DNA from 3 places in the Arthrobacter sp. UCD-GKA genome. Region 1 is predicted to be linked to each of the others. Evidence: riboswitches for the same ligand, from Rfam matches in the RefSeq annotation. Region 1 holds a riboswitch; each other region holds the start of a gene.
The links. Region 1 has a riboswitch for cyclic di-AMP ahead of BLJ79_RS19070 (M23 family metallopeptidase). Riboswitches for the same ligand answer to the same signal wherever they lie in the genome.
Positions count from the first base shown of each region.

Region 1 (9,435 bases):
CGCGCTGGTGGTCCGGGGCACAGTCCATGTACCGGGTGACGGCTTCGGCCAGGGCATGGGCGCCGACCACGGCGATGGCCTGGGCATCACGGACGGCGTTGAGCGAATGCTCCAGCAACGTCTCGCCGCGGTGTTCAAGAAGGGGCTTGCTGACCCCGCCGAGCCGGGACCCACGGCCACCGGCCACGATGATCGCATCGAATTTCATGCTGCACTCCGTAAAAAGGGACTCCAAGCCTCTGCGGGGCGTTCCAGTTCGGTGATGAACCATTGGGCGCCTCGCGGTCGGCTCGGGGCGAACCGCAGCTTCCAGCCCAGCTGTGCCAGCGTCCGGTCTCCCTTGGCGCTGTTGCAGCCTTGGCATGCCGCTACTAAATTCTCCCATGAATCCTCGCCGCCGCGGCTCCGCGGCACGATGTGGTCGATCGTGTTGGCGCTTCGTCCGCAGTACGCGCAGCGGTGCCCGTCGCGGCGCAGCACCCCGCGGCGCGAGACATTGACGACGGAGCGGTACGGCAGGCGGATGTAGCGGTTCAGCAGGATCACCGTGGGCCTGGGCACCACATGGTTGACCCCGACGACCGGGTCCCGGTCGTCATCGGCAAGGACGGTGGCCTTTCCGGTGAGGACAAGGAGAAGTGCCCGGCGGAAGGTAATGACCGCCAGCGGTTCAAATCCTGCATTCAGTACAAGGGTTCGCATGTGCGCATCCTCTGATCCTGACCCGGCGCAACAGAGGGACCCGTCCACGACGGAAATCCCTCACGGTGGCGCACGCGGCACTCGGCTTTGGCTCCTGTGCCCTAGCCTAAGACAATGGATGACTGTTTTGCTCGCATTTGTCGGCAACTGGTTAAAAAATCCACCGGAAATTTTCCCGCGGTACACCCCCTGGAGGGGCGTTTCGGCCGTTCCCGTGGGCATCGGGCGCCACGGGCCGCACCTGCCGTCCCGGACGCACGCCCTGTTGGGGGGATTAACAGACAAGGCCCCCGTCGATCCTTGCGGATCGCCCGGGGGCCTTGGAACGCTTGAGCTTAGCCCTTGAGGGTGTAGTAACCGTAGAGCGGGTTGCGGGAGACGTCGTGAAGGATCGTGTCGACGGTCGGGTTCTGTGCACCGATCATCTTGCCGCCACCGAGGTAGATGCCGACGTGGCCGCCACCGTTCTGGAACACCAGGTCGCCCGGCTTCGGGCTGGAGGTGCGAACGAACTGGCCCGAGCCACGGATGGCCGAGGTGCCGCGGGCGATGTTGATGCCGTGCTGTGCGTAGACGTACTTGACGAAGCCGGAGCAATCCCAGCCCGACGGGGTGTTGCCGCCCCATACATAGGGAACGCCCACGTACTTGGCAGCGGTTGCCGCGATGCCGGAGAGGTTGGCGGTGTTGACCGAGTCGCTCTTGACCTTGGGGGCCGAGGAGGTGGATTCGGTGGTGCCGCGGTTCGAGCGGGTTACCGGTGCAAAGGCGTCGGCATTGCTGGAACGCGTCGAGGAAGTGGTGGAGCGCGGGGTGACCTCGTTGGCCACGGCGATCACGACGGGAGCCGGAGCCGGCTTGGAGGTGAACGCTGCGCGCTCGATGTTCAGGTCCTTGGCGCGTTCGGTCGAGACCGAGACGGCTTTGACGGCTACGCGCTCTGCGGAAAGGCCTTCAACGGGGACGGCGCTTGCTTCGCGGGATACGTTGCCCTGGGCTGCGGGAACGCCCAAGGTCAAAACGAGACCTGATGCGGCTGCAATGACTGCGGCTTGGCGGCCAACCGATCCAGCGTTCGAGGCTACGGCCTTCGAGATGGATTCTAGCGGGTTGGTCCGAACCGGGGTCGCGCGGTGGCGGCCCAATGCTTGACGTGTAGTCACGTAGTAATGCCTCTCCTGATGCCTGCGAGGTGAGCTGTCGGGTTCGAGTGGGAGTCACTCGGCAATCCGGCCGCCAGGCCGAACTACTTAACCCCAAGGCTTCCTGGTGTGGAAACCGAAAGTGGGTCCCCCGCCACTGCCAAACGAGTTTTTGAACGGACACCGTGGGCTGGCAGTGCTCGGCACTTCCCGCGGCGGTGATCAGGGTTGGTCCCTGAGCACTTACTTAGAATATATGAAGCGAATCCAAAAGTCACGTTCCGGTCACGGAACGGTGACAATTGCCGTTATAACCAGCCCTCGGGGTTTACCCACTTGCCGTTGACGATGACCTCGAGGTGCAGGTGGGGGCCGGTTGAGTTACCCGTGCTGCCACTGAGCGAGACAACTTCTCCACGCTTGACCTTTTGCCCCACGGCGACCTTCAAGGACGAGTTGTGGTTGTAGCTGGTGTGCAAGCCGTTCCCGTGGTCGATCTCCACGCGGAAGCCGGAGTGGCCCGCCCAGGCTGCCTGCACGACGGTGCCGGCGGCTGCGGCCTTGATCGGCGTACCCATCGGAACCGCGTAGTCCAGCCCGTTGTGGTTCATGTAGCCGGGGCCGGTCGGATTCTTGCGGTGGCCGAAGCGCGAAGTCAATCGAATGCTGTCGACCGGCTGGGCCAGTACACCGCTCGTGGCGATCTTGGTGACATCGCCGCCGGCGGCCGTCATGACCGTGGCCAGCTTGTCTTCCTTGGTGAATTCGCTGGTCAGCGAGGCCCGTTCGATCTTGACCTCGTCACCGGTCGGGGCCTGGACATCAACCACGACCGATTGGGCAACGCGCTGGGCGTCGGCGACGGCGCCCTCGGGCTCCTGCCCGGGGGATGCTGCGGCGAAGGCCAGGCCCGAAACGGCGGCAACCGCGGCAATCTTGTGCGTGAACCCCATGCGGGAGCGCTGCGGCCGGGGAGCGAACTTGATGACGTTGTCCAGCTCGTCGGCTTCGGCCGGGGCGGCCACCGGTGCCGCAGGGGCGGCCAGGGCCACGGGGATCTCGGTGGCGGCAATGGCTGCTGCGTCCGGGGATGCGCCGTACCGCAGGCCCGCATCGAAGCGTCGGCCGATGTACTGCAGGGAACCAGTTGCCTCGACGGCTTCCGGGACCACGCTCAGTGCGCGGCGGCCGGGACGTCGGGAAGTGTTTTCACCGCTCAGGGCGGTGTCTACGATCTGCTCCAAGGAGCCTTCAGCAGGCAAAGCATCAACGGGTCCGGACGCACGACGGCGGCCGGAGGTGTGCTGCTGAGTCAAATGTCAACCTCTCATATATCGCCTGCGAAGTTAGCTGTCGGATTCGAGTCATGAGATCAACTCGGCCGAGCCCACCTAGGCGGACTCAACTTCACCCCAAGATCCGTGGCCAATGGCCAGGAACGGTTGAAATGGGTCCTCCGCCCCTACCGGGCATTCTTGCTCCTGGATCCGCCGGTAGGGTTATGCGAACCGGATCAGGACTGGATTGCCTAAGTGCAACCCAACGAGAAACCCTACCGGGGTTTATGCCAAAGTTACAATTCCGTTATCAATCCATGCGGCGGACAAACACATGGGCGCTGACCTCGGTCGGAAGCTCCAGTGCGCCCTCGATGCCCTCGACCCGCACCACCACGTACTCCCCGGCCCTTTCGAGCGTGACTAGGGCCCCCGGGCGGATGCCGCCCTCATCGAGCTGCACCAGCAGCTCGGGTTCCACCTGGATGGTTTCGGCCAGGCGTTCGATGCGGACCGGGCCCACGTTTCCGTCCAGCAGTGCCGAATCGAGATTTTGGACACTCACGGAGATCTCGGTCAATCCGGGCCCGCCCAGCGCCTCGAGCCCCGGGATCGGGTTTCCGTACGGGGAAGCCGCCGGCTGGCCCAGCAACTTGTACAGCCGCTGCTCCACGCGCTCGCTCATCACGTGCTCCCAGCGGCAGGCTTCCTCATGGACATACTCCCACTCCAGGCCGATCACGTCGGCCAGCAGGCGCTCGGCCAGGCGGTGCTTGCGCATCACACCTGTGGCGACTTCCGCGCCAAGCTCTGTCAGTTCGAGGTGCCGGTCGGTGGTGACCACGACCAGCCCGTCGCGCTCCATGCGGGCCACCGTTTGCGAAACCGTGGGCCCGGAGTGCCCCAGGCGCTCGGCAATACGTGCGCGCAGGGCAATGATGCCCTCCTCCTGGAGTTCCAGGATGGTGCGCAGGTACATTTCGGTGGTATCGATCAGGTCTGACACGTTTGCAGCTCCCGCATGGGTTGATTTTTACAAGAGATCACTACGCTTCCCACTCTACCTGCGTTCACATTTCCGACTCGCTATTACGCATTGGGCGTCCGAGTGCGGGATTATTGAACAACTGGGCATCCCCGAATCGCATCAGACAGCGGATGCGAGGGTGTCAAAGCGTAAAACCCCCCTTATGAGGAGCAACATGAGCACCGGCCTGACTATTCCCCAAGACCTCTTGCCCGTGGACGGCCGATTCGGTGCCGGACCTTCCAAGGTCCGCCCCGAGCAGGTCCAGGCACTGCTCGACGCAGGTACGCAGCTTCTGGGCACCTCGCACCGCCAGGCTCCCGTGAAGAACCTGGTCCGCGAGATCCAGGAGGGCCTCAAGTCCTTCTTCAACGCCCCGGCCGACTACGAAGTGGTCCTCGGCGTAGGCGGATCCACCGCGTTCTGGGACATCGCGGCCTTCGGCCTGGTCCGCACCAAGGCCCAGCACCTGTCCTTCGGCGAGTTCGGCTCGAAGTTCGCCGCCGCGACCAACAAGGCCCCGTTCCTGGAGCCCTCTTCGATCATCACCTCCGAGCCCGGTTCCCGTCCGGTTCCCGTAGCCGAGGTGGGCGTGGACGTATACGCTTGGCCACAAAACGAGACCTCCACGGGCGTTGCCGCCCCGGTGCACCGGGTTGAGGGTGCCGACGAGGGCGCCCTGGTCGTCATCGACGCGACCTCCGCCGCCGGCGGACTGGACGTGGACGTCTCGCAGGCCGATGTCTACTACTTTGCCCCGCAGAAGAACTTCGCCTCCGACGGCGGCCTGTGGATTGCACTCTTCTCCCCGGCGGCAATTGCCCGCGCCGAGGAAATTGCCGCCTCGGGACGCTGGATCCCCGACTTCCTGAACCTGAAGACGGCGATCGACAACTCGCGCCTGAACCAGACCTACAACACCCCGGCCCTGTCCACCCTGGTTTCGCTCAACGCCCAGGTGCAGTGGCTCAATGCCAATGGCGGCCTGAAGTTCGCCGCAGCGCGCACGGCCGACTCGGCTTCCCGCATCTACGACTGGGCCGAGGCCTCCGAGGTTGCCACCCCGTACGTCGCCGCACCCGGGGACCGCTCCAACGTCATCGCCACCATCGACTTCGACGATTCGATCGATGCCGCCGCGGTGGCCAAGACGCTGCGCGCCAACGGCGTGGTCGACGTGGAGCCGTACCGCAAGCTGGGTCGCAACCAGCTGCGCGTGGCGACGTTCGTTGCCATCGAGCCAGAGGACGTCTCTTCGCTGCTCAAGTGCATCGAGTACGTGCTGAAGAACAGCTAGCGACTTCGCAAGGCATACGGGCGGCGCCCCGGCACGGGCCAACACCACGTGCCGGGGCGCCGCCTTTTCGCCGTTGACCGCATTGCCGGAGGGCAAACCGGGCACGGGAAAGGGGGCTGGCAGTGACCATTCGGTCACCGCCAGCCCCCTTCGACACTCCAGGAGACTAGTCCCCCGGGTGCCTATTCGACTACTTGGCGTCCGGGTCTTCGGAATCCTGCGCTTCGGTGCCCTCGGGCGCCGCCACCTCGCCGTCCGTGGGAGCATCGGCATCGGCCTCGCCGGATTCCTGGCCCGGGGCCTCGACGCCGGCTTCCGCGGCAGCGGCCTCTTCGGCGGCGCGACGCTCGGCGTCCATTTCCTCCGGGCGGACACGTTCGGCCCAGGGCACCCAAGCCGGGGCCAACAGTGCGTCCTCGCCGGGAAGGATCCCGACCTCGCACACCGTGATGTCCTTGGCCTGGGCGCGCGGGATGCGGGTCAGCGTCGCGAACCAGCACCAGCCCTCGTAGCCGATGCGCAGCGCCTCGAAGCGGTGGGTCACCAGGCGTTCGCCGTCGTTGACCGCCTCGAGGTGTTCGCCGATCATCGATTCGTCGGTGATCTCCAGCAGCGCTGCGCGTGCCTGGTCAACGGCCTTCGCCAGGGTTGTGTCCATTATCGGTTTGCGTGCCATGTGATCAGGCGTCCAAGTCGTCGGCTACGGCGCGCAGCACGGCTGCGATCTTGGCGCCATGGGCTTTTTCCGGGTAGCGGCCGTGGCGCAACCCGTTGGAGACCGAGTCGAGCACCTTGATGAGGTCCTCGATCAGCACTGCGGTGTCAACGGCCGGCTTGCGCTTGGCACGGGCCACCGAGGGTGCATCGTCAAGGATGCGCACGCTAAGCGCCTGCGCGCCCTTGCGTCCCTCGGCAATGCCGAATTCCATGCGTGTGCCTGCGCGCAGCTCGGTCACGCCCGCGGGCAGCGCCGAGGCGTTCAAATACACTTCCTGGCCCTCGTCGGTTACCAGGAACCCGAACCCCTTGGAGGGTTCGTACCATTTCACTTTGCCGGTTGGCACGTCTAGCTACCTCGTCCTTGGGTCACAATGGGCCAACCACGGGGGTCGAAAACCGTTCCGCGTTCCCATTTCTGGCGATCTCCCGGCGCGAAACCACGCAACCCGGCCCCGATGGGGCTTGTGGGCGGGCTCTTGCGTCCGGGGAAGTCTATATCTTCTAGGGTACGACATCAGCGGCTTGCCCCCTTCCATGGCCCGGGGCCGGTTCCCGATGTGGCTCTTTGCCCGGTGCGCGGTAGTTTTAAGGGGTGAACACCACCGCCCCGACCCCGGCTTCCCAGCGCATCCTGACCTTCCTGGCCGGAGGCATCGCCATCGTCTCGCTGGCCGCCCTGGCCGTCATCCTGATCCAGTACATGGTGCAGGCGGCCCCGGCGCCCGCATTGCTCGCCGTTGCGCTCTACGGCTTGCCGTTGGCCTTCATCCTGCTCATGGTGGTCCTGGTCCTGAACTTCCGCGAGCGCCGCCGCTCCCGTTAGCCTCCCCGAGGTTGCTTCCCGGGGCCCGTCTCCGGCAAGTTCCGGGCACCTTGGCGGCGTTCGTGCTGCCAAGCGCCCTTGCATGCACAACGAACACACAGGGTTCTTACAGATAGCGGTTGCAGACTGGTACCCATGAATGCCAAAACCCCCGAAGCAAAGCTCCTGGTCGTCGACGACGAACCAAACATCCGCGAATTGCTTTCCACCTCCCTGCGCTTTGCAGGCTTCGAGGTGGTGGCGGCAGCAAACGGCCGCGAGGCCCTGGCTGCCGTGGAGGCAGAGACCCCGGACCTTGCGGTGCTCGATGTGATGCTCCCGGACATGGACGGCTTCACCATCACCCGCCGCCTGCGCGCCGCAGGCAAGCACTTCCCCGTGCTGTTCCTCACCGCACGCGACGACACCGAGGACAAGGTCACCGGGCTGACCGTGGGCGGGGACGACTACGTCACCAAGCCGTTCAGCCTCGACGAGGTCGTGGCCCGCATACGCGCCGTGCTGCGCCGCACCCAGCCGGCGGAGGAGGACAGCGCGGTCATCCGCGTCGACGACCTCGAGCTCGACGACGACGCGCACGAGGTTCGCCGCTCCGGCGAGGTCATCGAGCTCTCCCCCACCGAGTTCAAGCTGCTGCGCTACCTGATGATGAACCCCAACCGGGTGCTCTCCAAGGCGCAGATCCTCGACCACGTCTGGGAATACGACTTCAACGGGGACGCCTCGATCGTGGAGTCCTACATTTCCTACCTGCGCCGCAAGATCGATTCGCGCCCCGAGTGGCCCTCGCTCATCCAGACCAAGCGCGGTGTCGGCTACCTGATGCGAACCGCCGACCGCCGCTAAGACGAAAGACCGGTTCCCCCACGTGGAAAGCGCCCGCAGGTTCTGGCGACAGGTGTCGCTGCGCACCAAGCTCGTAGCGCTCATGAGTTCGTTGATGATCCTGGGAATCGTGGTCACGGCCGTCGGTTCGGCCCAGTCGCTGCGGCTGATGCTGACCGCGCAGCTGGACACGGACCTGAAGTCCAACACCGCCACGATCACCGCCACGATGCTCAACGACTATGCGGGCATCGCCTCAATCAACCCCAAGTCCAACGGGCTTGCCCGGTTCTACGGGGACTTGCGCAACGAGTCCGGGGCCATCCTCTACACCATGCCGCGCAAGGCGGCCGCGGACAACAAGCCGCTGGACGCCCCTGACCTCGACACCCAGGCCCTTGACCGGCTGCGCGAGGATCCCGCCGCATCGCTGACGGTGCGCGGAACCAACCTCGGATCGGCCGGCTGGCGGGTGCGCATCGTGGATCTGCCGCGCACCGACTACGACCTGATCTATGCGCTGCCGATGACCTCGGTGCAGGACACCGTAACCAAGGCCACGATGCTGGTGATGTCCACCGGCATGCTCGCCACGCTGCTGATGTCGATGATCGCCTACGGCATCACCACCCGGGCCCTGCTGCCGCTGCTGCGTGTCGAACGCACCGCTGCTGCCATTGCCGCCGGAGACCTCTCCCGGCGCGTGGAGGACTATCCGCCGGAGACCGAGGTCGGGCGGCTCTCGCGCTCGCTGAACGCGATGCTGGCGCACATCGAGCACGCCTTCCGCGGGCGGGCCGCCTCGGAACGCAAGATGCGCCGCTTCATCCAGGACGCCTCGCACGAACTGCGCACACCGCTGGTGACCATCCAGGGCTACTCGGAGTTCTACCGGCAGGGCGGGCTGAACGACCCGGAAATGCTGCGCACCGCCATGGGGCGCATCGAGGCCGAATCCAAGCGCATGGCCCAGCTGGTCGAGGACCTGCTGACCCTGGCGCGGCTCGACGAGCAGCGCCCGCTGGAGCGCAAGCCCATCGACCTGCTGCTGCTGGCCGGTGACGCCGCCGAGGACACCCGGGTCAACGCCGTGGACCGCAAGGTGCGGCTGATCGGCCTGGACGGCGGGGCACCGCAACCGGCGCCCACTTCCGGGGACGAAGCCCGGCTGCGCCAGATCGTGGCCAATTTGATGACCAACGCCCTGCGCTACACCCCGGAGGGCACGGACATCGAGATCGCCGTCGGCGTCAAGCCCGTCATCGACGGACGGTCCGATGCGGTGCTGGAGATCCGCGACCACGGGCCGGGCATCTCGGAAGAGGACGCCGGACGGGTGTTCGAGCGCTTCTACCGCGCCGACTCCTCCCGGCAGCGCGAGACCGGCGGCACCGGGCTGGGCCTGGCCATCGTCGCGGCGATCGCAGCACAGCACGACGGGTCCATCAGGCTCAGCGACACCCCCGGCGGCGGGGCGACCATGTCGATCCACCTGCCCTACGTCGCTCCCGAGGAAGACCCCGAGGACGACGAGGAGGACTAGGTCCACGCTCCCCACGCGTTATCCACACCCCGTTGCGGCCTTGCCCGCAGCGGGGTGTGCCGCTTCTAGCCTGAATACG
Region 1 covers NZ_MOLR01000013.1:102,394-111,828, forward strand. Annotated here, with positions in the region: gene mobA (molybdenum cofactor guanylyltransferase) at 1-208, opposite strand, end outside; gene BLJ79_RS19060 (HNH endonuclease) at 205-702, opposite strand; gene BLJ79_RS19065 (C40 family peptidase) at 1,038-1,715, opposite strand; cyclic di-AMP (ydaO/yuaA leader) riboswitch at 1,871-2,025, opposite strand; gene BLJ79_RS19070 (M23 family metallopeptidase) at 2,153-3,088, opposite strand; cyclic di-AMP (ydaO/yuaA leader) riboswitch at 3,164-3,347, opposite strand; gene BLJ79_RS19075 (iron-dependent transcriptional repressor DtxR) at 3,432-4,127, opposite strand; gene serC (phosphoserine transaminase) at 4,324-5,445, shown strand; gene BLJ79_RS19085 (DUF3027 domain-containing protein) at 5,636-6,103, opposite strand; gene BLJ79_RS19090 (cold-shock protein) at 6,126-6,509, opposite strand; gene BLJ79_RS19095 (hypothetical protein) at 6,758-6,988, shown strand; gene BLJ79_RS19100 (response regulator transcription factor) at 7,124-7,834, shown strand; gene BLJ79_RS19105 (sensor histidine kinase) at 7,857-9,356, shown strand.

Region 2 (11,047 bases), on a different contig from region 1:
CATCATCTCGGTGATCGCCAACCTCGCGTTCCCCGATTGGAGCGCCTACACCAGCGTTGACTCCGCGGCGCTGGACGTCACCCATGCCGCAGGCGGCGCATTCCTCGAAGCGTTCTTCACCGCCGCCTACATCGCCGGATGCTTCGGGGCGGTGCTGGCCTCCCAGACCACCGTCTCTCGCATCCTCTACTCGATGGGCCGCGACGGCGTCCTGCCGCGCCGGGTCTTCGGGTACTTGCACCCGAAGTTCCGGACCCCTGTCTACTCGACCCTGGCCGTCGGCGCCATCGGCCTGCTCGCCCTGGTCATCGACCTCACCCTGGCCTCCTCGCTGATCAGCTTTGGAGCGCTCTCCGCCTTCACGCTCGTGAACATCGCCGTCATCAAGCACTACTACATCGACCAGAAGCGCCGCTCGGGGCTGGACGCGGTCCGGTACCTTGCGGCCCCGGCCATCGGCGTCATCCTTTGCCTCTGGCTGTGGTCCAGCCTCTCCATGAGCGCCTTCGTTGTCGGGTTCACCTGGCTGGCGATCGGAATGGTGTATCTGGCGGTGCTCACCCGCGGATTCCGCAAGGCGCCGCCCGAACTCCCCGTCGCCGACGACTAGCCGCCATGCAACCCCCATCAGCCGCACCCCGCTCCACGCACAACCAAAGGAACACCATGACTTCGCTCGCCCAATGGATCGTCAGCATCGACGCCGGCGGAACATTCACGGACGCCATTGCCCATGCCAACGACGGCCGAACGCTGGTCACCAAGACGGCCTCAACCCCGGATGACCCGTCCCGCGGACTGACCAACGCCGTTGCCGAACTCGCCGCCCAGGGCATGGACCTGAACGAGGTCAAACTGGTCTGCCACGGCACCACCGTGGCCACCAACGCCACACTGACCGGAAACCTGGCACGCATCGCACTGATCACCACCCGCGGTTTTCGGGATGTCATGGCGTACCGCCAGGGCAGCCGCCCGCAGGTCTACAGCCTGAAACCGGAACGCCCCAACGAACTGGTCGAACGGCACGCGCGCTTCGAAGTCAACGAACGCATCGCAAGCAATGGCTCGGTGGTGACCGCCCTGCAGCAGGAGGACATCGACGCCGTGCTGGAGAAGATCGCGGCCCTGGAACCCGAAGCCATCGCCGTCAGCCTCCTCTTTAGCTACCTAAACCCGGTCCACGAGGACATGCTGCTGGCGGCCCTCGAAAAGCGCTTCCCGGACACCCCTATCACCATCTCGAGCCAGGTGGCCCGCGAGTTCCGCGAATACCCGCGCACCGCCACCACGGTCATCAATGCGGCTCTTCGTCCCGTGGTCGGGGCCTACCTCGAGCGGGCCGCCGGATCACTGGCCGCCGGCGGGGTCCTGGCACCGTTCCAGGTCATGCAGTCCAACGGCGGCTGCGTCCCGGCCGGGCGCGCCGCCGGCCAGGCGCACCGCCTGATCCTGTCCGGACCCGCCGGGGGAGTCTCCGGTCTGTTGCGCGGCGCCGCCGAGCACGGGTTGCCCAACGTCATCAGTCTCGACATGGGCGGAACAAGCGTCGATGTGTGCCTGGTGCGGGGTTCGCTGGCCCCGTACACGAGCATGCAGGTAGTCCAGGACCACACGCTGATCGCCCCGACGGTGGACATCCACACCATCGGCGCCGGCGGTGGATCGATCGCCTGGGTGGACCGCACCAAGCGCCTGCGCGTGGGTCCGCAGTCGGCCAAGGCCGTCCCGGGGCCGGCAAGCTACGGCCGCGGCGGCACCGAGGCAACGCTGACCGACGCGCACGTGGTGCTGGGAACGCTGGGGTCCGGCGCGCTGGCCGGGGACCTGCGACTCGACTACGCCGCGGCCGAAAAGGCCGTGCGGGAGATCGGCGAGCAGCTGGGCATGGGTGTCATCGAGGCCGCGGAGGCCATCCTGGCGATCGCCATGGCCCACATGGTTCGGGCCGTCCGCAAGGTCAGCGTCGAGCGCGGCCTGGATCCGCGCGAATTCTCGCTCTTCCCCTTCGGCGGGGCAGGACCGCTGCACGCCGGCCTGCTGCTGCGCCACCTGGGGCTGTCCAGCGTCGTGGTTCCCCACCAGCCGGGACTCTATTCCGCCGACGGCCTGTTGGCAGCGGGCCTGCGTATCGACGACTCGCAGACCGTGCTGCGCCCCTTCGGTGCGGACGCCCTCCCGCCCGTTTCCCGGTGGCTTGTCGAACGCCGGGACGAGCTGGTCCGGCAGGTCATCGAGGACGGCGCGGCCGCCGGCAGCGTGCGGACCTCGGTCACCGTCGACTGCCGCTACCTGGGACAGGGCTACGAGCTCAGCGTGCCGCTTGACGGCGCTTCGGTGGAGGACCTGGAGCTGATCGCCGAGCGGTTCCACCCGCTGCACCGCGAGCTCTACGGGCACAGCTCGGAGCGCGAAACCGTGGAAATCGTCACGGTGCGCCTGGCCGTCACCGGAGGCTTCGACCGCGTGGCGCAGCCGGCCCGAGCCGCCGGCACCACGGGACCCGCGGATGCCGCCATCGTCGGCCGTCGCACCGTCCACCTGCCCGGCACCGGTGAAACCACCACCGCCATCTACGACCGCACCAAACTCCAGCCGGGCAACACGCTGGCCGGACCAGCCATCGTCCAGCAGATGGACGCGACCACCGTCCTGCTGGGCGGGCAGACTGGCCGCGTCACGGCCAACGGAGACATCATCATCACGGAGGACAACTAGCCATGACCACACTGACCGAGCACACCGCCACCGCCCTCGAACCGGAGGTGGACACCGTGACCTTCGAGGTGCTTTCCTCCGCGCTGACCTCCATCGCCGAGGAAATGGGCGTCGTCCTCAAGCGCTCCAGCTACAGCCCGATCATCCGCGACATGGACGACTTCTCCTGTGCCCTGTTCACCGCCGACGGCGACCTGGTCGCCCAGGCCGATTACATCCCCGCACAGCTTGGCGCCATGTCCCTGGTGGTCAAGGCCATCATCGAGCGCTGGGACGGACACATCAGCGACGGCGACGCCTTCATCTGCAACCACCCGTTCCTCGGCGCCATGCACCTTCCGGACGTCAACGTGGTGACCCCGATCTACGTTGAGGGGATCCTTTCGGGATGGAGCGGCACAGCCGCCCACCACATCGACGTCGGCGGCGTGAACCCGGGCAGCGAGGGCCCCGAACTGGAAGACATCTTCGCCGAGGGCCTGATCCTGCCGCCGGTCCGCTTGTCCATCGCAGGGGTCGAGAACCCCGACGTCATCTCGATCATCACCGACAACATCCGCGACCCGCTGAGCACCGTCAGCGACCTGCGCGCCCAGCGCGCCGCCTGTGTGCTGGGATACCAGCGACTGAACGAACTTGCCGGGCAGTACGGCCTGGACGTGGTCGGCTCCGTGATGCGCCGAAACCTCGACGTGGTCGAGCTCGCGGTCCGCAACGCCCTGCTGGATCTGCCCGACGGCGAGGGCGAGGCCGAGGGCTTCCTCGACGACGACGGCCTCGACGGCCCGCCCACCCGTATCCATGCCAAGGTCAGCAAGGTCGGCGACACCCTTCACCTCGACCTCTCCGGCTCCAGCGCCCAGGTCCGTGGCGCCATGAACGTGCCCTGGGCCAGCGCCCGCGCCGGCATCGTCTATGCGGTGCGGGCCGTGGTCGCCCCCGACCTGGGGTCCAACGACGGACTGCTGCGCGCCGTGGAAATCAACGCCCCGCTGGGCTCGGTGCTCAACCCGATGGCCCCGGCGGCCGTGTCGATCCGCCACAATACCTGCCAGCGCTTTGCCGACACGTTGATCCGTGCGCTGACCGACATGTGGCCCGAGGCCGCCGTGGGCAGCAGCACCGTCAGCTTCTTCTGCATGAACGTGGGCAGCACCTCCCCGGTCACCGGACGTCCGGCCGTCATGGCCGACGTGGTGGGCGGCGGCACCGGCGCCACCGGCGAGGGCGACGGACTCGATGGGGTGGACACCTACATGTCCAACGTGGGCGTGATGCCGGCCGAGGTCGTGGAAACGAACTACCGCATCCGGATCCTGCGCAACGAATTCGTTCCCGGCTCCCAGGGAACCGGCAGGTTCAACGGCGGCCTGGGGCTGCGCCGGGAATACGAGATCCTTGAGCACCCGCAGCGGGCCACCTTCTACGCGGAACAAACCAAGGCGGGATTTGCCCCGGAGGGCGCCTCCGGGGGAAGCTCCGGCCAGCCGACCAAAATCACGCTCATCTCCCCGGACGGCACCGAAACCATGGTGAAAACCAAGACCTCCACCACGCTGCAGCCCGGCACCATCGTGCGCGTCGAGACCGCAGGCGGCGGCGGCTTCGGGCCGGCAGCGGAGCGCAGCGAGTCGGCGCGCGAGTCGGACGAGCGCAATGGATTGGTGGTCTTCCCATGACCGGCACGAACATGACCGGCAGCGCGGTCGAGGACGCGCTGGCCGGCGCCGTGAACTCCGCGGTGTGGTTCGACGGATTCGAACGCAAACCCGCCGACGTCCTCGTCGGCAGCCACGAATGCGACCTGCTCATCGTCGGGGCCGGCTTCGGGGGTCTCTGGGCGGCTATGCGTGCCCGGGCACGCCACCCGGACTGGTCGATCACCGTCGTGGATGCACAGGAAATCGGCCGCGCGGCCTCCGGACGCAACGGAGGGTTCGTGTCCTACAGCGTGACCCACGGCCTGGCCAACGCCCTGGCACGATGGCCCAAGGAAGCCAGCCATCTCGAACGCCTGGGTTTGGAGAACCTGCAGGGGTTCGCCGACGACCTCCGGACCGCCTGCATCGACGGGGGCTTCCGCGCGGCGGGCAAGCTCCAGGTTGCCACGGCACCGCACCAACTGGAGGAACTCGCTGCGTCGGTGTCCAAGGCCAAGGAATATGGTCGGCCGCTGGAATTGCTCGATGCGGAACAAACCCGGGCCCGCATCGATTCGCCGACGTTCATCGGCGGTGTATTGGATCCGGTGGGTACCTGCCTGGTGGAGCCGTACAAGTTGGCGATGGAGATGCGCGACGCGCTGGCCCGGCAGGGGGTGGTGTTCTTCGAACACACGCCGGCGCAGAAACTAGAGGCCGACGGAGCGGGGATGCGCGTGCGCACCCCGGCCGGGAACATCGTGGCAGGCAAGGTCGTGCTGGCCACCAGCGCGTTCCCCGCGCTGCTGCTCCGCAACAGGATGACCACGGTGCCGGTCTACGACTACGCCCTGGCCACCGAGCCGCTGACCGACGGGCAATTCGAGTCGATCGGCTGGCGCTCGCGTGAGGGGTTGACCGACTCCGCGAACCAGTTCCACTATTCGCGGGTGACCGAGGACGGGAGGATCCTCTGGGGCGGCTACGACGCGATCTACCACTACGGCCGGCGCATCTCCACCGAGTTGGAGAACCGCCCCGGGACTTTCCGGAAACTCGCGGAGCAGTTCTTCGAGACCTTCCCGCAGCTCGAGGTGTCTTTCAGCCATGCCTGGGGCGGAGTCATCGATACCTCGACCCGGTTCAGCGCGGAGTACGGAACCGCTTTCGGGAAGCGCGTCGCCTATGTCCTGGGGCATACGGGGCTTGGCATGGGGGCGAGCCGTTTTGCCGCCGACACCATGTTGGACCTGCTTGATGGCCTGGATACGGAGCGGACCAGGCTTGACATGGTGAGGCGTCGGGCGGTCCCGTTTCCGCCCGAACCGGTGTGCGCGGCGGGGATCAACCTTACCCGGTACGAGCTTGCCCGTTCGGACCGGAACGAGGGTCGGCGTGGGCTCTGGCTCAAGGCCATGGACGCGTTGGGGCTGGGATTCGATTCCTGACCTCCCGGATTTCCCATCGGCCGGAGGCTTCCCCGGGAGCTGCTGCCTGCGCGGGTCAGGAAGTCCGTGCGCTGGATCGGTTCGTGCCGCAGGACAGCGAAGCCCCGCCCGTGATGCTGGACGACCAATGGGCGGTCCAATGACGGAACTTTGATTGGGAATCATGGGCTTGGGGCGTAGGCGCGGTATCGACGGCTAACGCACTCGGAGCGGCGACGCTCGGTGATGTTCGAAACGACGACCCGCGGCCGCCCCTCTTGGGGCGGTCGCAAGTCTCAGTGCTCCAGCGGCATCAGTGCTCGGTGTGCGCCTCGGCCGCCTTCTTGGCAGCCTTTTCGGCGTCCTTCTCGGCGCGAAGTGCCGCGGCCTCGTCGTGTTCCTCGACCTTCTCCTGGTGGATGACCTCGGCCAGTAGCTTCTCCATTTCCTTGGCCACGCGGGCCGCGGACGCGGGGTTCTGGCCGGTCACCAGTCGTTCGTCCACCACGACGTTCTCCGTGAAGTTCTCCGCCGGCACGTGGGTGGCGCCCTGCTCCTCGAGCCGGTCCGCCAGGAGGAACGGGACGACCTTCTCCTTACCCACGGCAACTTCCTCCTCGTTGGTGAAGGCAGCAACCCTCCGGCCCTCGACGAGTCGGAACCCGTTGTCCAGTTCCACGTTCACCAGGCCTGCAGGTCCGTGGCAGACCGCGCCGACCACGCCGCCCTTGTCGTAGACGCTGGCCACCAGGTTCTGCAGGCCTTCGCTGTCGGGGAAGTCCCACATGGCGCCGTGGCCTCCCACGAGGTACACGGCGTCGTATTGTTCGGGGTCAACCACGGCGACGCGGGCGGTGTTGTATAGGCCGGCGCGCGTGGTTTCGTCTTCGGTGAAGGCGACCTGGATGGGATCTTCAGGGTCCACTGTGTCGCGCGGGGGCTGGCCTCCCTGGATGGAGGCGAAGTCGACGAAATGCCCGGAATCCTTGAAGACCTTCCAGGGGTGTGCGGCCTCGGCCACGTTGTAGCCGGTCTTCTCTCCCGTATCGGCGATCTCGGAAACGCTGGTCAGAACCATGAGGATTTTCTTCATGTAGTGCTCCTTTCGTCCACTTCCCACCCTAGGCGAGCACCCGAGACCTGCCTACCCCCATGTGCGGTCTACCATCCTGAATTTCGCAGTTGCGAACGGTGAGCACCAACGGCGTTCAATGGTCGGGTTCCTAGCTCCAGGATGTCGCGTTGGGCCATCGGCTTGGGGACGGGCCCCGACAGAGCCGCCCCCAAGAGAAGCCCTGTCATGCGGAATAGCGACCAACCTTCATGAAGGAAATGGCCGCACTTTGCTGTTTCGTGACACTTCAGGTTTCCCAGCGCCCACAGAAGGACCCTGACGCGTTGACGCACGCGTCAGGGTCCTTCTAAATGAGGTACGAGCGTGCCTTGGATCCCAAACCGATGGGCCGGCCGGTGATGTTCGTGTCCAGCAACGGGGGATGCCCGCTTGCCATGGTGATTCCGTTGAGAAGGGATCCCGAGTCCTGGAAGGTGTTGCGGATCTTTGACATATGAAGCCGGTGCCTCACCCACAGGCGTTGGGAACGTGGCGAACCACGGGTGGCGATTCTAGCCGGTTGGCCAACGCGGACGGGAGCAGCCGCACCGGTGCAGACCCGGGCTGACAGTCTCCTTGATCACGTTTACGCTGGCGTCCCGGGAGAGCGCCGGGCCCAAATCATCCAGTTGGAACTGGAGCCGCCGGTGCAGCTCGACGATGTTGGCTTCTGCCCGGGGTCCTAGTCACCCCAAAGAGGGCCGGTGGGACCTCCTGGTGCGGGTGCGGGGATCGAGGACGCATTGGGGCTTCCGACCGCCGGCGGCACCCACGTGTTTGTCAGGCGCATGGATTGATAACGGAATTGTAACTTTTACTTGAACCTCGTAGGGTTTTACATCTGGTTGCACTCGCGCAACCCAGTCCCGATCCGGATCGCACAACCCTACCGGCGGATCGCGGAACAAGAATTCCCGGTAGGGGCGGAGGACCCATTCAACCGTTCCTGGTCTTGGACCATGGATCTCGGGGTGAAGCTGAGTCCGCCTGGCGGGCTCGGCCGAGTTGATCTCATGACTCGAATCCGACAGCTAACTTCGCAGGCGACACATGAGAGGTAATCATTTGACCCAGCAGCAAAATTCCGGGCGCCGCCGCGCGTCCAGCCCTGTTGATGCTTCGCCTGCCGACGGTTCCCTGGAGCAGATCGTGGACACCGCAATGAATGGCGAAAGCACTTCCCGGCGCCCCGGCCGACGCGCATCAAGCGCGGTCCCGGACTCCCTCGAGAATCCTGAAACCCGGAACTACGGTGGCCGCCGCTTTGTGGCCAGCCCGCGCTACGCAGCCTCCACGGAGGCGGTATCCATCGCCGCCACCGAAATTCCTGCCGCGCCTGTTGCGCGGCCGCTCTCGCTGGCGACGCCCGCCGAAGGCGACAAGCTGGACAACGTCCTGAAGTCCGCACCCCGGACCCGGCGCCCTCGTCTTGGGTTTGCGCACAAGCTCGCCGCGGTAGCCGCCGTGACCGGCCTGGCCTTCGCTGCCGCCCCCGCGCAGGAAGCCGATGAAGTTGCCGCGGCTCCACAGCGCGTCTCCCAAACGTCTGTCGCAGACGTCAAGGCTCCGGCCCACGACAAGCTCACGGTCGATCGCGCGTCGGTGACCAGCAAGTACGTCAAGGCAGTCAAGCCGGCACCCGTCACCACCGCTGCCGCCGGCAAGGTCGCGACGAAAGCCAAGCCAGCGCCCGCCACCACCGCCGACACCGGAAAAGTCACCAAGCTCTCCCAGCCGGTGGACAGCATCCGCCTGACCTCCCGCTTCGGTTTCCGCCAGAACCCGACGGGCCCCGGCTACATGAACCACAATGGCCTGGATTACGCGGTGCCCACGGGAACCCCGGTCAAGGCCGCCGCCGCCGGGACCGCCGTCCAGGCCGAGTGGGCCGGACACTCCGGTTTCCGTGTGAAGATCGACCACGGCAACGGGTTGGAGACCAGCTACAACCACAACTCGGCACTGAAGGTGTCCGTGGGCCAGAAGGTCGAGCGCGGCGAGACCGTCTCCCTTGCGGGCAGTACGGGCAATTCCACCGGGCCACACTTGCACCTCGAGGTCATCGTCAACGGCGAGTGGGTCAACCCCGAGGGCTGGCTCTAACGGCAATTGTCGCCGTTCCCTCTCCGGAACGCAGCTAATGCACGCCCCTTGTATTCCGCGGTCCCTGCATCAATTGACTCCTACGTTTCCCCGTGCGGCAGCACCACGCGCTCGTTGTGCCGGGGGGCTGTCCGGGTTCATGAGCGAGTGCTTGCGTCCGTAGGTGAAGTAGATGGCCAGGTCGACCAGCAGCCAGATGGCGAACCTCAGCCAGGTTTCCCAGTGCAGCTGCAGCATCAGGAACCTGGGAGAGCATTCCTGCCGGGCCATCGAAACCTGTCATGGTCAGCCCTGCCGAGCACGCAGGAAGGAACCGGCCATTGCGGCCGATCCCTTCCCGTCCATCCACACCGTTCACGCGGTGGCGACTCCCGGCAGGGCGCACCTATCGGGAGCCCGATCAGGCGACGCAGCCCCCGAGCGCTATCTGCCCGTCGACGGCCCGGATCTGGTTCTGCACCGTGCCGAGCTGATCCTGCAGGCCGATGACGGTCTTCTTCTGCGCTGCGATGGCGTCCTTGTTTGCGCCCTTCTTCGCCTGAAGCGTGCTGAGCTCCGCCTGGGCGTTCGTCACCTGGACGTCGAGCTTGGTCAGCTGTGCTTGCAGGTCTTTCAACTGGTTTTCGGTGGCGCTGATTTCGCCGTTGAGCCCGTTCAGCTGCGCCAAGAGCGGAGCCACCCTAGTCTGGAGGTCGAGAACTTCAGCTTCCTTCGTGGCGATCTGGCCGTTGAGCCCGGTGAGGTTCGCCACCAGCTTGTCCATGTCGCCATTGAGGGCCGCGATCTCGCCTTGCTTCTCGGCCACCGCGGCGTTGGCGTCGGGTACCGCCTTCGCGAGGGCCGGCAACTGGTCCTGCAGGTCCTGGAGCTCGCCGGCCTTCTTGTCGACGGCGGACTGCGCGGCAGCGCTGGCGGCAGTGGCATCGGCCAGATCGCCTTTCAGCCCGTCGAGGACAAGCTTTTGCGCGGCAATCGCCTCCTGGCTGGCGGCAAGGTCCTCGGTCAGCGTCGGCAGTGCTGCTTCGAGGTCCGCCAGGACCTGCTGCTGCGCGGTGAAGGCTGCCCCGGCGTCGGCCGCGGCTGCCTCAAGCGTGTGCAGCTCGCCCTGCAGCGCGGCGATTTCGCCTTGCTTGGTGGTGACGGCACCGTTGGCTGCGGTGACGGCCGCCTGGAGGGCGGGGATCTGGTTCTTGAGTGCGGCGATCTCGGCTTCCTTCGTCGAGACGGCGTTGTTGGCGGCGGTCAGGGAGGCCTGGAGCGGCGCCGCCTGCTGCTGCAGGGCGCTGCTCTCCTGCTGCTTGGACTGGAGTTGGGAATTGAGGGTGTTGACCGCGTTTTGGAGCGTGGTCAGGTCTCCCTGGTACCCGGCGATCGTGGCGTTCTTGCTGAGGATCTGGGCGTCTACTGCGGCCAACTCGTCCTGCTTGGCCTTCCGCAGTGCCTGCAGGCGCGTCTTCTCGGGGCTGTTGCCCTTGATGTCCGAGATCTGCTTGGTGAGATCCGTGATCTCGGCTTCCAGCTTGGTCTTGCCGGCGGCCAGCGCCGCGAGCTCTTGCTGCGCCGTCGCAAGCTGGGCCTGCTTGGCCGTGATGTCGGCGTTCTTCGCGGTGACCTGCTGCTGAAGTGCCGCGATTTCCACCGTCACTGTTGCGAGCTTGTCGCTGTTGGCCTTGACCGCCGCGGCAGCGCCGTCGGCAGCGGAGCGCAGGGTGTCGAGTTCCGCCTGCGCAGTGGCGATCGCCGTGTTCTTGGCCGCGAGTGTTTCGGCGGCGTCCAGCGCTGTCGTCTGCAGCGAGGTCAGTCCGTCCTTGGCTGCGGAGATCGCGGCGTTCTTGGCAGCGACAGCGGCCGCGGCATCGCCTGCACGTCGCTGGACGTCGGCCAGCGTCGATTTGGCGTCGCCGATCTTGGCCAGCTGGGCGTCGACTTCCGCCTGGGCGGCGGTTCCCGCCGCCTCAAGGTCCTGCAGTTCGGCCTCGGCGTCGCCGACGGCCTGTTGTGCGCCGCCAACGGCGGCCGCGGCAGCTTCTGCCGTGTCGGACAGT
Region 2 covers NZ_MOLR01000008.1:402,254-413,300, forward strand. Annotated here, with positions in the region: gene BLJ79_RS15885 (APC family permease) at 1-610, shown strand, start outside; gene BLJ79_RS15890 (hydantoinase/oxoprolinase family protein) at 667-2,718, shown strand; gene BLJ79_RS15895 (hydantoinase B/oxoprolinase family protein) at 2,721-4,397, shown strand; gene BLJ79_RS15900 (NAD(P)/FAD-dependent oxidoreductase) at 4,394-5,806, shown strand; gene BLJ79_RS15905 (type 1 glutamine amidotransferase domain-containing protein) at 6,099-6,878, opposite strand; gene BLJ79_RS23400 (hypothetical protein) at 7,207-7,353, opposite strand; cyclic di-AMP (ydaO/yuaA leader) riboswitch at 7,788-7,961, shown strand; gene BLJ79_RS15910 (M23 family metallopeptidase) at 8,049-9,002, shown strand; partial or broken gene BLJ79_RS22520 (amino acid permease C-terminal domain-containing protein) at 9,072-9,245, opposite strand; gene BLJ79_RS15915 (coiled-coil domain-containing protein) at 9,403-11,047, opposite strand, start outside.
Region 2: another riboswitch for cyclic di-AMP. It lies ahead of BLJ79_RS15910 (M23 family metallopeptidase); the one in region 1 lies ahead of BLJ79_RS19070 (M23 family metallopeptidase).

Region 3 (11,047 bases), on a different contig from region 1:
GCGTTTTCCTGCCGGGGTCCCAACGGAGCGCCGGCACGTGCATGCCGGCCCTTTGACCGCCGGCATGGTGCGCCACACGAAGCGTTGCATTTTGTTGAACGAACCGAAATCCAAGACTGCGCCATCGAGTTTGGGAGCCAGGTCGCGGCTGACGCTGAGTAAGATTTCCTCGCCGCCCGTCCGGTTCCCCACATCGAGGGAATCGCTCCCTGACCAGCCCGGGCCACTAAGTAAGCAGCGAACGAACTTCTTCGGTTCCGACAGAGAGAAGTACAAGCCCTGTCCGCGACAACCTCCGGTCCCCTGGTAGCAATGCAGCAACCCACCGAACGCCACGATCATCGTTAAGGCCTCCCAGGTCACTACGAAGTTGCCGTGCCCGGGGACACTCGCCGACAGGACCTGCCCAGTCCTTGGAGTTGACATCTGACCGGCTTCCTTAGCGATGGCCGGCATGCGTGGACAATTCACCGTCGACCACACCGTCGTCTGTCGACGTGATGGCTTTGAGGACTACGTCGTCGAGTTTCGGGAGCGCATGCCCAAGCCGATGCTCGGCATCCTTGATGATCCCCTCAACACTCGAGAGCTCCGCATCGGCGACAACGATGGTTGCCGCGCCCTGCAGACGATGCCCTACCCATCGCAACTGCAGCCGTGACACGGACAAAATGCCGGTCGTGCCCTCAAGAACGCTCTGCGCACGGGACACCAGATCGGGTTCGATGCCGTCCATGAGCCTACGGCCAATGCTTTTCACCGTCCCGAAAAGCAGAACAATGATCGCCACCGAAATCAACAGACCAATGATCGGGTCAGCCAGCGGGAAACCGAGCATTACACCCACGGCACCGAACACCACGGCGAGGGACGTGAACCCATCTGTGCGGGCATGCACGCCATCGGCGACGAGCGCGGCAGATCCAATTTTTTGCCCAACACGGATGCGGTACACCGCCACGATCTCGTTGCCAGCAAATCCGATCACGCCGGCCGCGAGCACCCACCACAGATTTTCCAGCGGTTGCGGGTTGAATAGCCGCTCGATCGACTGCCATGCGGCCAGAACCGCGGACAGTGCGATGACCACGACGATGAATAAACCGGCAAGGTCCTCGGCCCGCCCATATCCGTATGTGTATCGTTTCGTGGCCACGCGGCGTCCCAGAATGAAGGCAATCCACAACGGCACGGCGGTCAGCGCATCAGAGAAATTGTGGATGGTGTCCGCCAGCAGCGCCACAGAACCGCTGATCGCCACCACAATGACCTGCAAAACCGTGGTGGCCAGCAAGATCACCATGCTGATCTTCAAGGCACGGACGCCTTCCCTGCTCGCTTCCAAGGCATCGTCGATGGAATCGGAGGAATCATGTGTGTGTGGCACAAACAGCTCAAACAACCACCCCTTGAAACCCGAGTGGTTCTTGTGAGTGTGTCCGGCGTGGTCATGGCCATGAGGTTCGTGGGAATGGCTGTGGTTCTCGTGGCCATCGTAGGAGTGGTGGCCGGGCTGCTCGGTGGTGCTCATGCCGTGGCCTGCTCCGCGCGGTGGTGTGCTGGCACTCCGCCGAGTGCGTGCTCGGCCTGATAAATAGCGTCGACCACCAGCTGCCTAGCATGTTCGTTTTCCAGCCGGTACATGACTTTGGTGCCGTCCTGGCGGGTGGAGACCATCCGGGCCAGTCGCATCTTAGCCAGGTGTTGTGAGACCGCGGCCGGGGACTTGCCCACCGTCTCGGCCAGCGCACCGACTGCCATTTCACCGTCGCGAAGGGCAAGGATGATCCGCACCCGGGTGGCATCGGCCAGCATGGAAAAGACCTCCACCGCCAGCTCCACGTATTGGCTGTCGATATCCAGCGAGCAAACTCTATTATCTGCATTCATACGCATATTATGACATTAAATGGTCAACACGCCTCCATCCACCCTGTGGTTTGGATTGAGGCTCTGTCTGCGCTCACCGCGCGGATCCGGTAGAGAAAATTAGATTAAAAGAAAGAAACAGGGTCTCCGGTTGATCCTTGCGGATCGGCCGGAGACCCTGGAAAGCCTGTGTTTTAGCCCTTGAGGGTGTAGTACCCGTAGAGAGGGTTACGCGTAACATCGTGGAGAAGAGTGTCCGTTGTTGGATTCTGCGCACCGATCATCTTGCCGCCACCGAGATAGATGCCGACGTGGCCACCACCGTTCTGGAAGACCAAGTCTCCTGGCTTCGGGGAGCTGGTGCGCACGAACTGGCCCGAGGCGCGGATGGCCGAGGTGCCCCGGGCGATGTCGATGCCGTGTTTCGCGTAAACGTACTTGACGAAACCCGAGCAGTCCCATCCCGCCGGAGTGTTGCCGCCCCAAACGTAGGGAACGCCCCCGTATTTGGCCGCCGTAGCAGCAATGCCCGAGAGATTCGCGGTATTCATCGAGTCGCTCTTGGGCTTCGGAGCCGTGGCTTCCGGTGCGCTGTCTCGGTTCGAGCGGGTGACCGGGGCGTAAGCATCTGAATCGTTGCTGGAGCGTGTCACCGGGGCGGTGTCGTTGGAGGGCGTTTTCGTTGCGGTGTCGTTGGAGCGTGTCACCGGGGCAGTGTCGTGGGAGTGTGTTTTCGTTGCGGTGCTGCTTGGCGCAACTTTCTTGGCCACGGCAATCACTACGGGAGCTGGTGCCGGCTTGGAGGTGAACGCTGCGCGCTCGATCGTCAGGTCTTTGCTCTGCTGCGCAGGGACCGAAACGGCCTTGACGGCGACGCGCTCTGCGGATAGGCCTTCAACGGGAACGGCAGTTGCTTCGCGGGAAACATTTCCCTGAGCTGCCGGAACACCGAGGGTCAGTACGAGACCTGATGCGGCTGCAATAACTGCTGCCTGGCGGCCAACCGATCCAGCGTTCGAGGCGACTGCCTTCGAGATGGATTCTAGCGGGTTGGCCCGAACTGCGGTCGCGCGGTGGCGGCCTAGTGCTTGACGTGTAGTCACGTAGAAATACCTCTCCTGATGCCTGCGAGGTGAGCTGTCGGGTTCGAGTGGGAGTCACTCGGCAATCCGGTCCCTAGACCGAACTACTTAACCCCAAGGCTTCCTGTGTGGAAACCGAAAGTGGGTCCCCCGCCACTGCCAAACGAGTTTCAAACGGACACCGTGGGCTGGCAGTGCTCGGCACTTCCCGCGGCGGCGAGCAGGGTTGTTCCCGGGTCGTTCGCTTAGGATATAAGAAGCGTATCCAAAAGTCACGTTTTGATTACGAAATGATGACGGTCATCGTTATATTTAGCCCTCGGGGCACACCCATTTGCCGTTAGTAATGGCTTCAAGGCGGACATGTGGGCCATGTTTATCGCCGGTCTAGATCCCAAGGGTGGGAGAGCGAAGATCCGCTGTCAGTCAGGAAGTTTTGTTGTTGCTGCTGTTGTGGCGGCCCTTTCGCGGAGAATCGAAAGGATCTCGGGTCGATAGCGTTGCTGCACGCGATGTTTGGTTCCCTTCTGCATCTCAGCGATCAGCTTGCTGATCGATTCGGCGTGCCGAAATTCCCCGCCCGCAGCGAAAAAAGCTCTCAGCCAAGTTCCCTTGTCTAGGGGATAGCCACCAGCAGTGAAAGCGCGGATCAGTTGAACGACAGCGGCTTTACCGTTCCCGGTCGATAGTCGGCCTTGGGGGCCAGCGGTACAGCGGTGGGCGCTAAGCATGTGATGGTGGTCCCGGGCTGGGTTCATCTGGTGCCAGAGTCGTCTGCACTCCACTGGGGAATCAGTGATCACTGGCTTTTGACGGATCCTGCGTTTTGGCCAAGGTGACGGTAGAGCGTCGCGCGACTCCACCCGACCAAACGTGCCGCGTCTTCGGCGGTGCGTCCCTTCGCACGGGCGTCCTTCGCGATCGCGAGCTTGTCCGCGATCACTGCCGGGTCGGAGAGTGGCCGGCCGAACCGGGTGCCTGATTGACGCGCCGCGGCGATCCCGGCATTGACCCGCTCCACGATCAGCTCGCGCTCGTACTCGGCCAGGGAAGCCAGCAGGTTCAGCATCATCCGCCCGGTCGAGGTGGCCGGGTCGATCCCGTCCGAAATGGACCGGACGTTCACGCCGCGTTCGCGCAGCAGGTTCACGGTGTTCAGGACATCGACCAGGGACCTCCCCAGCCGGTCGACCCGCCAGACCACCACGGTGTCCCCGGCCTCGGCGTATTCCAGGAGCTTCTTCATCCCGGGCCGATCGACCGCGTTCCTGCTGCCGGAGGTGACATCGGCGAACACGTCGCGTTTCTGCACCCCGGCAGCGACCAGTGCATCCAGCTGCAACGTCGCATCCTGGCTCGAGGTGCTCACCCGTGTGTATCCTAAATGTCTCATCTCGACATTTTGGCTCAAGAACCCCTCTGCGACAACTGCGTGAGACGTTTTACAGTAAGACGACTTTTTGGAACAAAAGGCCTCCCGCGAATGAGCCACCGCCGATCGACGAAAACGGTGCCGTGCGCATGTCTTAGAAACCTTTAGGTTTTCAAGACGGTGGTTTCCCGGCTTATCCGCTCAATAACTGTTGTCCGTGGCTGCAACGCCCATCACTCTTTGCTGACTTGGCGGGTGGTGGTCGGCGCGTTTGGTGCCCTCACCACTGCCCGGAACCGGACGGTTCATGGGCCGAGTCCTAAAGTACCTGGATCCGGATGAAAACCAGGAATCGGTGCCCGTTAGCGATGTTGGAATCGTGCGAGCGACCTGTGCCAATGAGGTGAGAACCTAGGTACCTACTGTTCCGGAGATTTCCTTCAATGCCGCCTGAAGCCTGGCGTCGGCTTCGTTGGCGACCTCACGTGTCGCATCGCTCTGGCTGAGCTTGACCATGGTTTGCGGGTCGAAGGCCTCGATGGTGGTTTCCGTGGCGGCGGGAGCGCGACGTACGACGACGTTGCACGGGAGCAGTGCGCCCAGCTGCGGTTCGGCGGTGATGCCGCGTTGGGCCAGTTGCGGGTTGCAGGCCCCGAGAATGATGTAGTCCCCCACGGAGGCCCCGGCCTCCTGGCCCAGCTTTTGGGTGAAGGTCGCCTTCACATCGATCTCCGTCAGGACACCGAATCCCTGTTCTGCCAGGGCGCCGCGTGTCCGTTCGACGGCGTCTTGCCAGGACAGCGGGACGGTGATGGCGTGGGTGTAGGTCATGGCGGTTCTCCTCGGGTCGTGGTGTGGAGGCGTGCCGAGCGCGACTGCGTGCTCCGCCACGGCAGGGGACCTCGGTTCTGTGGCCATGCTACGGGTTGGTGTGGTCGCGCGGAAGTGTTGCCAGGGTATTGCCCGCAGGGGTCGGCCGGGGATGCGGTGGGTGCGTTTCATACATGCGGATCGCGACGATCAGCCCTGCGGCTGCACTGAGTGCCGCGGCCATCCAGACGCCGGCGTTGAGCCCGAACAGGTCGGCGACGATCCCGCCCAGGATAGCACCGACGGCATATCCGAGGTCGCGCCAGACCCGGTAGACGCCCACCGCGCGTCCCCTCCAAGCGGGATGGGCGACGTCGCCCACGGCGGCCAGCAGCGTGGGGTAGACCATGGCGGTTCCCGCGCCGAGCAATACGGTTCCCGAGGCCCAGGCACCAAAGCCGTCCCCGAGCGCGATGATCGCCAGGGCTCCGGCCTGGACCAACATGCCGGTGGTGATGAGGTGTTTGCGTCCGATCCGGTCCGAGAGAGCACCGGTCGCCATTTGGCCGATGCCCCAGACCCCGGGATACAGGGCGAAAAGCAGGCCGATCTGGCCCATGCTGAGATCCGCGGTGGCGAACAGGAGGGGGAACAGGCCCCAGGAGAGTCCGAAGTTCAGGTTGTTCACCAGGCCGGCCAAGCTCGCCGAGGACAAGGCCGGTTCCCGGAAGCTGGTCAGGGAAAAGATTTGGCCGTTGGCTAGGTTGGCGTCCAGGCCATGCCGGGCGGAGGCGCCCCGGGCATCCATGTTTCCGGCATCCAGGAGGGCATGTGGGTGGGTCTCCCGGACGAAAAGGCCCGACAGCAGCAGTGCCAAGGCGGTGTAGGCGATTCCCAAGAGGAAGGGCGCCGGACGCAGTCCGTACTGTTCGGCGTGGTATCCGGCCAGCAGGGACGTGGCGGCCACGGCACCGTAGCCAGCGGCCTCGTTCAGTCCCATGGCCAGGCCGCGCTGGGCCGGGCCTACCAGATCGATTTTCATGATGACGGTGGTCGACCAGGTCAGGCCCTGGTTGATGCCCAGCAGAACGTTCGCGGCGATGACCCAGCTCCAGTCCGGGGCGAAGATGAGCATGAGCGGCACCGGGATGGCGAAGAGCCACCCGGCCAGCAGCACGGGCTTTCGTCCGTAGCGGTCCGAGAGGGTCCCGGCGAACCAGTTGGAGGTCGCCTTGGCGATCCCGAAGGCCGCCACGTAGGCAAACAGGAACGTGTATCCGCTCAGGCCGAACTCGGCGTGGGCGAGCAGTGGCAGGACGGTTTGTTGCTGTCCAACCATGCCCCCGACCAGCGCGTTGACCGCGACGAGCAGGGTGAACTGCGCCGCGTTGGCGCGCAAACCCAAGATGGGGAGCGCCCTGGTGGTGGACTGCTTCATGCTCGGTCTCCTGGTGTGCTGGGGCTGAAAGGCCGGACGGCGATGAGCCGGCGGTTAGTGGGCTTCGGTTGCCGGGGTGGCGGCAGGGGGTGTAAGCGATTTACGCCGCAGGGGGCAGGCGGGGATCACGAACCAGCACAGCGCCGCAACCGCCGCGGCTGCGCCGGCGGTGAGGCCGAGAATGAGGTTGGCCGGGGAGGGCAGTTCCTGGACGAGGACGAAGACGCCCATGACCAGGACGAAGAAGCCAAAGCCCTTGCGCAGGGCCGCTTCGGGGATCCGTCCGGCCAGCCGGGCTCCCAGGAAGGAACCGAGGATCGCGGCGGCCGTGACCCCGCCGACCAATGCCCAGTCCAGGGAGACGGTGGTGAGGTAGCCGCCAAGTCCGGCGAAGGACTTCATGGCGATAACCACCAGCGAGGTACCGACCGCGACGGGCATCGACAAGCCACCGAGCAGGGCGAGTGCCGGAACGACGAGGAAACCGCCGCCGGCGCCGACGAGCCCGGTGACCAATCCCACGACCAGGCCCTCGAGGATGACCTTGAGCACGGGGAGTTCACCGTCGTGGGCCACGGTGGTGTGGTTCTTGCGGCCGCGGATCATGGCCAGGGAGGTGGCGACCATCATGAGAGCAAACGCGATCATGAGGATCGTTCCGGGAATATGGCCCCCGAGCAGGCCGCCGCCGAAGGCCCCTGCCATGCCGGCAGCCCCGAAGACCAGACCGGTACGCCATTTGACGCGCTTCTTGCGGGCGTGGGTCACCGCGCTGACGGCGGAGGTCGCGCCGACGACGAAGAGCGAGGCGGCGATGGCTTCCTTGGGGTTCATGCCTGCAACGTAGGTGAGGATCGGGACGGTGAGGATGGACCCGCCCCCGCCGAGCAGGCCGAGCGAGAGCCCGATCAGCACCGAAAACAGGAGGGTGAGTACGAGGGTGAGGGTCATGGAGGTGGCCTTGTCTGGGGGAGGAAGGGCGGAGGGCGTGCGGGTTAGCGCCGGTGCGTGGTTTTAGGTGACGGGCAGGCCGGCACGTTGCCAGGCGGTCATGCCGCCGGCCATGGTGTCGGCGGTGAATCCGGCCCCGGTGAGGGCATCGGCGACACGGGCGCTGCGGTTGCCGCTGCGGCAGATGACGATGACGGGGCGGGTCCGGTCGATCTCCCCCAGACGGGTGTTGAGCTCGCCCATGGGGATGTGGAGGGCGCCGGGGATCATGCCCTCGGTGATTTCGAAGTCTTCGCGGACGTCAAGGAGCTGATCCGTGGCACGTCGCTGGTCGGTGTCGGTGATGGTGATTTCGGGCATGGTCTGCTCCTTCGGGGGCGTGTTCAAGGGGTATGTGGGTGCTTTCCGGGCCCGGATCAACGCGACCCGGGCCCGGAAACCGGGTGTGTGCTAGGACTTCTTGGGGGGAAGCTGGGCGAGGACCGATGCACGGGTCGGCTCGTTGCCGGTCTTGTTCCACGGCATCTTGGCCAGGGCCTTGCCCATGGCGCAGGTGTTGGTGGCCGCGGAGAAGGTCAGTCCCGCCCCGATGACCCCGGCAACGGTGCGGATCTGCGGGGACAGGAACTTGCCCCCGGCCAGGCCGGCGATCACCAGGGAACCGGCGGCCATGCGCACCTGGCGTTCCAGGTCCCAGCGCTTGGAACCTTCCACGGTCCGGCCGCCGGCCTGCTTGTAAGCCGGGACGCCGCCGGCCAGGACATGGGCGTTGCCGAATCCCACTGACGCGAGGTTGGTCTTGGCTTCGGTGGCGCGCACGCCGGATTGGCAGACCAGCACCACCTTGGTGTCAAGCTTGGCCGCGAGTTCCTCGGTGTGTTCGGCCAGCAACGGGAGGGGGACGTTGTAGGAGCCCAGGATGTGCAGGGATTCGAATTCGGCGGCTGAGCGCACGTCAAGCACCACAACGTCGGAGCCAGCTGCGATCCAGTCCTTGAGTTCTTCGGGGCTGGTGGTCTGGGGAATGGGGTTCATGGCTTGTGGGCCCTTTCTGCCGGGCATGGCGCCCGGCCGGTCCCGCATCCGGAAAGGGGGATGCGGGACCGGGAATACGTAGAATTTATTGTTGAGGGATGGGCAGTGGAGAACCTAGGCGTTCTGCATTTGCTTCCAGTCGGCCCAGCCGGCGTAGCTGCCCTCGAGCTCGACGATGTCGAACCCGGCCCGGCGCAGGGCGGAGGCGGCCACGGAGTTGCGCACCCCGGACTGGCAGAAGCTCACGATCACGCCGTCGGCCGGAAGCTTGTCGGTGTGCCAGAGCACCCGTCCGGCGTTGAGCTGTTCGGAGCCGGGCACGTGTCCGGCGGTGTGCTCGGTCTTGTTGCGCACATCCAAGACCATGGCCGCATCGAACCCTGCCAGGTCGGCCGGGGAGATCGTGCGGGGCACGTAGACCGGCAGGCCGTCCAGGGAAGTGATGTATCCGGCAACCTTGTCGATACCCACGCGGATGAGGTGGTCCCACATCTCCATGGCGCTCTCGCTGTCCGGAGCCAAGAGGACCAGCGGGCGCTGGTCCGTTTCCGGGTCCACGGCCCAGGCACCGTAGCTTGCGGCTTTGGTGCCGGCGGGGATGTTCAGCGCCCCGGCAACGGTGCCCTCGTGGACCTGGGTGTGGGGGCGGGTGTCGACCACGCCGATGTCATCCGCGGCCAGGGCGGTCGCGACGTCTTCGGTGACTAGCTCGGCCAGCGGTGTGCGTTCGCCCAGGACAGCCGGGCCCTGGCGGTTTTCGCGCTTCATCCGGCCAAAGTAGGCGTGTGCGTCGGGCTGCCCGTCAAGCAGTGCCTCGACGAACCCCGCCTCGTCGCCTGCCGCGAGGTAGGGACCCCACCATGCGAAGCTGCGCTCATACCCGACGGTGGAGGACGGGATGGCGCCCAAGGCCTTGCCGCAAGCGCTGCCGGCGCCGTGGCCCGGGTAGACCTGGACGTAGTCAGGCAGGGTCAGGAACTTGTTCTTCAGCGAGACGAAGAGGTCGTGGGCCCCGGCGAAACGGGTGTCGGTACCGCCGGCGGCCTCGTCGAGCAGGTCCGGGCGGCCCAGGTCCCCGGAGAAGACGAAGTCGCCCGAGAGCAGGAAGCCCGGCTTGTCACTGAAGGCGCCGTCGGTGACCAGGAAGGAGAGGTGTTCAGGGGTGTGTCCGGGGGTGTGTAGGGCGGTGACGGTGATGTTTCCCAGCGTGATGGTGGACTGGTCAAAGAGGCGTTCGGCTTCGAATTCGTATTGCCAGTCCGGCCCGCCCTCGCCCGAAACGTAAATCTCCGCGTCGGTGGCGGCGGCCAGCTCCCGGGTGCCGGAGAGGTAGTCGGCGTGGATGTGGGTCTCGGTGACGGCGGTGATCTTCATGCCGTTTTTTGCGGCAAGGTCCCGGTACACCTGGATGTCGCGCCGGGCGTCCACCACGAGGGCCTCGCCCTTGGCCTGGCAGCCGATGAAGTAGCTGGCCTGTGCCAGGTCCTCGTCATAGATTCGTTCGAGAAGCATTGGTTCTCCTTGTGGTTGGTCAGTTTACCCTTCATACCCCTGGGGGTATCCGGTTCACAGGCAACAATAATACCCCCTGGGGTATCCGTCAAGTCGTTCACGGATGCACAAAAAAGCGGCGATCGACACCATCGGGAATGGTGCCGATCGCCGCAGGCGCATGCGAGGCTGGGCCTAGCGGCCCAAGAGGCGCGCGAAGAAGCCGCCTTTCTTGCCGGACTCCTTCGGGGCATTTGGATCGCAGGAGCAGCGCTCGCTCCGCGGCACGTGGGCCATGACCTGCTTGACATGCTGGCCACATCCGGCCCAGGTGGTTTTCTGACACTTACGGCATTTGGTCGCACGGCACATATGGTGACTCCTTGCGTCTGGGGTTGTTGATGGAGGCTTGGCCGCCCCCTCTGTATTCGAGTATGGCATATACCCAGGGGGGTATCGAGAATCACTGCCATTGATACGCTAAGGAAACCCCCGGGGGTATACCATTGAAGAAATCAACACCTTGAAGGGACCCACCATGGAACTTGAAGCGGACACCATGAAACCGGCCATCAACAGGCTCAAGCGCGCCCAGGGCCAGCTGAACGCCGTGATCCGCATGCTGGAGGAAGGCGGCGACTGCCGCGCGGTGGTCACCCAGCTTTCCGCCGCTTCGAAGGCCATCGACCGCGCGGGGTTCTCCATCATCGCCACCGGGCTCGAACAGTGCCTGAAAAGTGAGGATCCCACCGCCGACCGCGCCGACATGGAAAAGCTCTTCCTCTCGCTGGCCTAACGCACCCACCCGGCGGTCGCCTTCCCCGGGCATTAAGCACAGCACTCCGGCGGTCTGGCAGCGCCCATGCGCGAACTTCGGCATCTCGGCGGCTTGGCAACCGCCAGGGCATCATTCCCCTAAACCCATCAGTCGCTGCGCCCTGAGTGGCGGCATCTAATGTAGTTGCTTCATCCAGCGGCCCGAAGACGCAACAGCAAAGT
Region 3 covers NZ_MOLR01000004.1:638,912-649,958, reverse strand. Annotated here, with positions in the region: gene BLJ79_RS09205 (cation diffusion facilitator family transporter) at 440-1,531, opposite strand; gene BLJ79_RS09200 (ArsR/SmtB family transcription factor) at 1,528-1,890, opposite strand; gene BLJ79_RS09195 (C40 family peptidase) at 2,064-2,972, opposite strand; cyclic di-AMP (ydaO/yuaA leader) riboswitch at 2,978-3,138, opposite strand; gene BLJ79_RS09190 (recombinase family protein) at 3,751-4,344, opposite strand; gene BLJ79_RS09185 (DUF302 domain-containing protein) at 4,735-5,154, opposite strand; gene BLJ79_RS09180 (MFS transporter) at 5,243-6,571, opposite strand; gene BLJ79_RS09175 (sulfite exporter TauE/SafE family protein) at 6,626-7,522, opposite strand; gene BLJ79_RS09170 (rhodanese-like domain-containing protein) at 7,586-7,882, opposite strand; gene BLJ79_RS09165 (rhodanese-like domain-containing protein) at 7,973-8,557, opposite strand; gene BLJ79_RS09160 (MBL fold metallo-hydrolase) at 8,672-10,069, opposite strand; gene BLJ79_RS24055 (DUF8730 family Cys-rich protein) at 10,244-10,420, opposite strand; gene BLJ79_RS09155 (metal-sensitive transcriptional regulator) at 10,587-10,844, shown strand.
Region 3: another riboswitch for cyclic di-AMP. It lies ahead of BLJ79_RS09195 (C40 family peptidase); the one in region 1 lies ahead of BLJ79_RS19070 (M23 family metallopeptidase).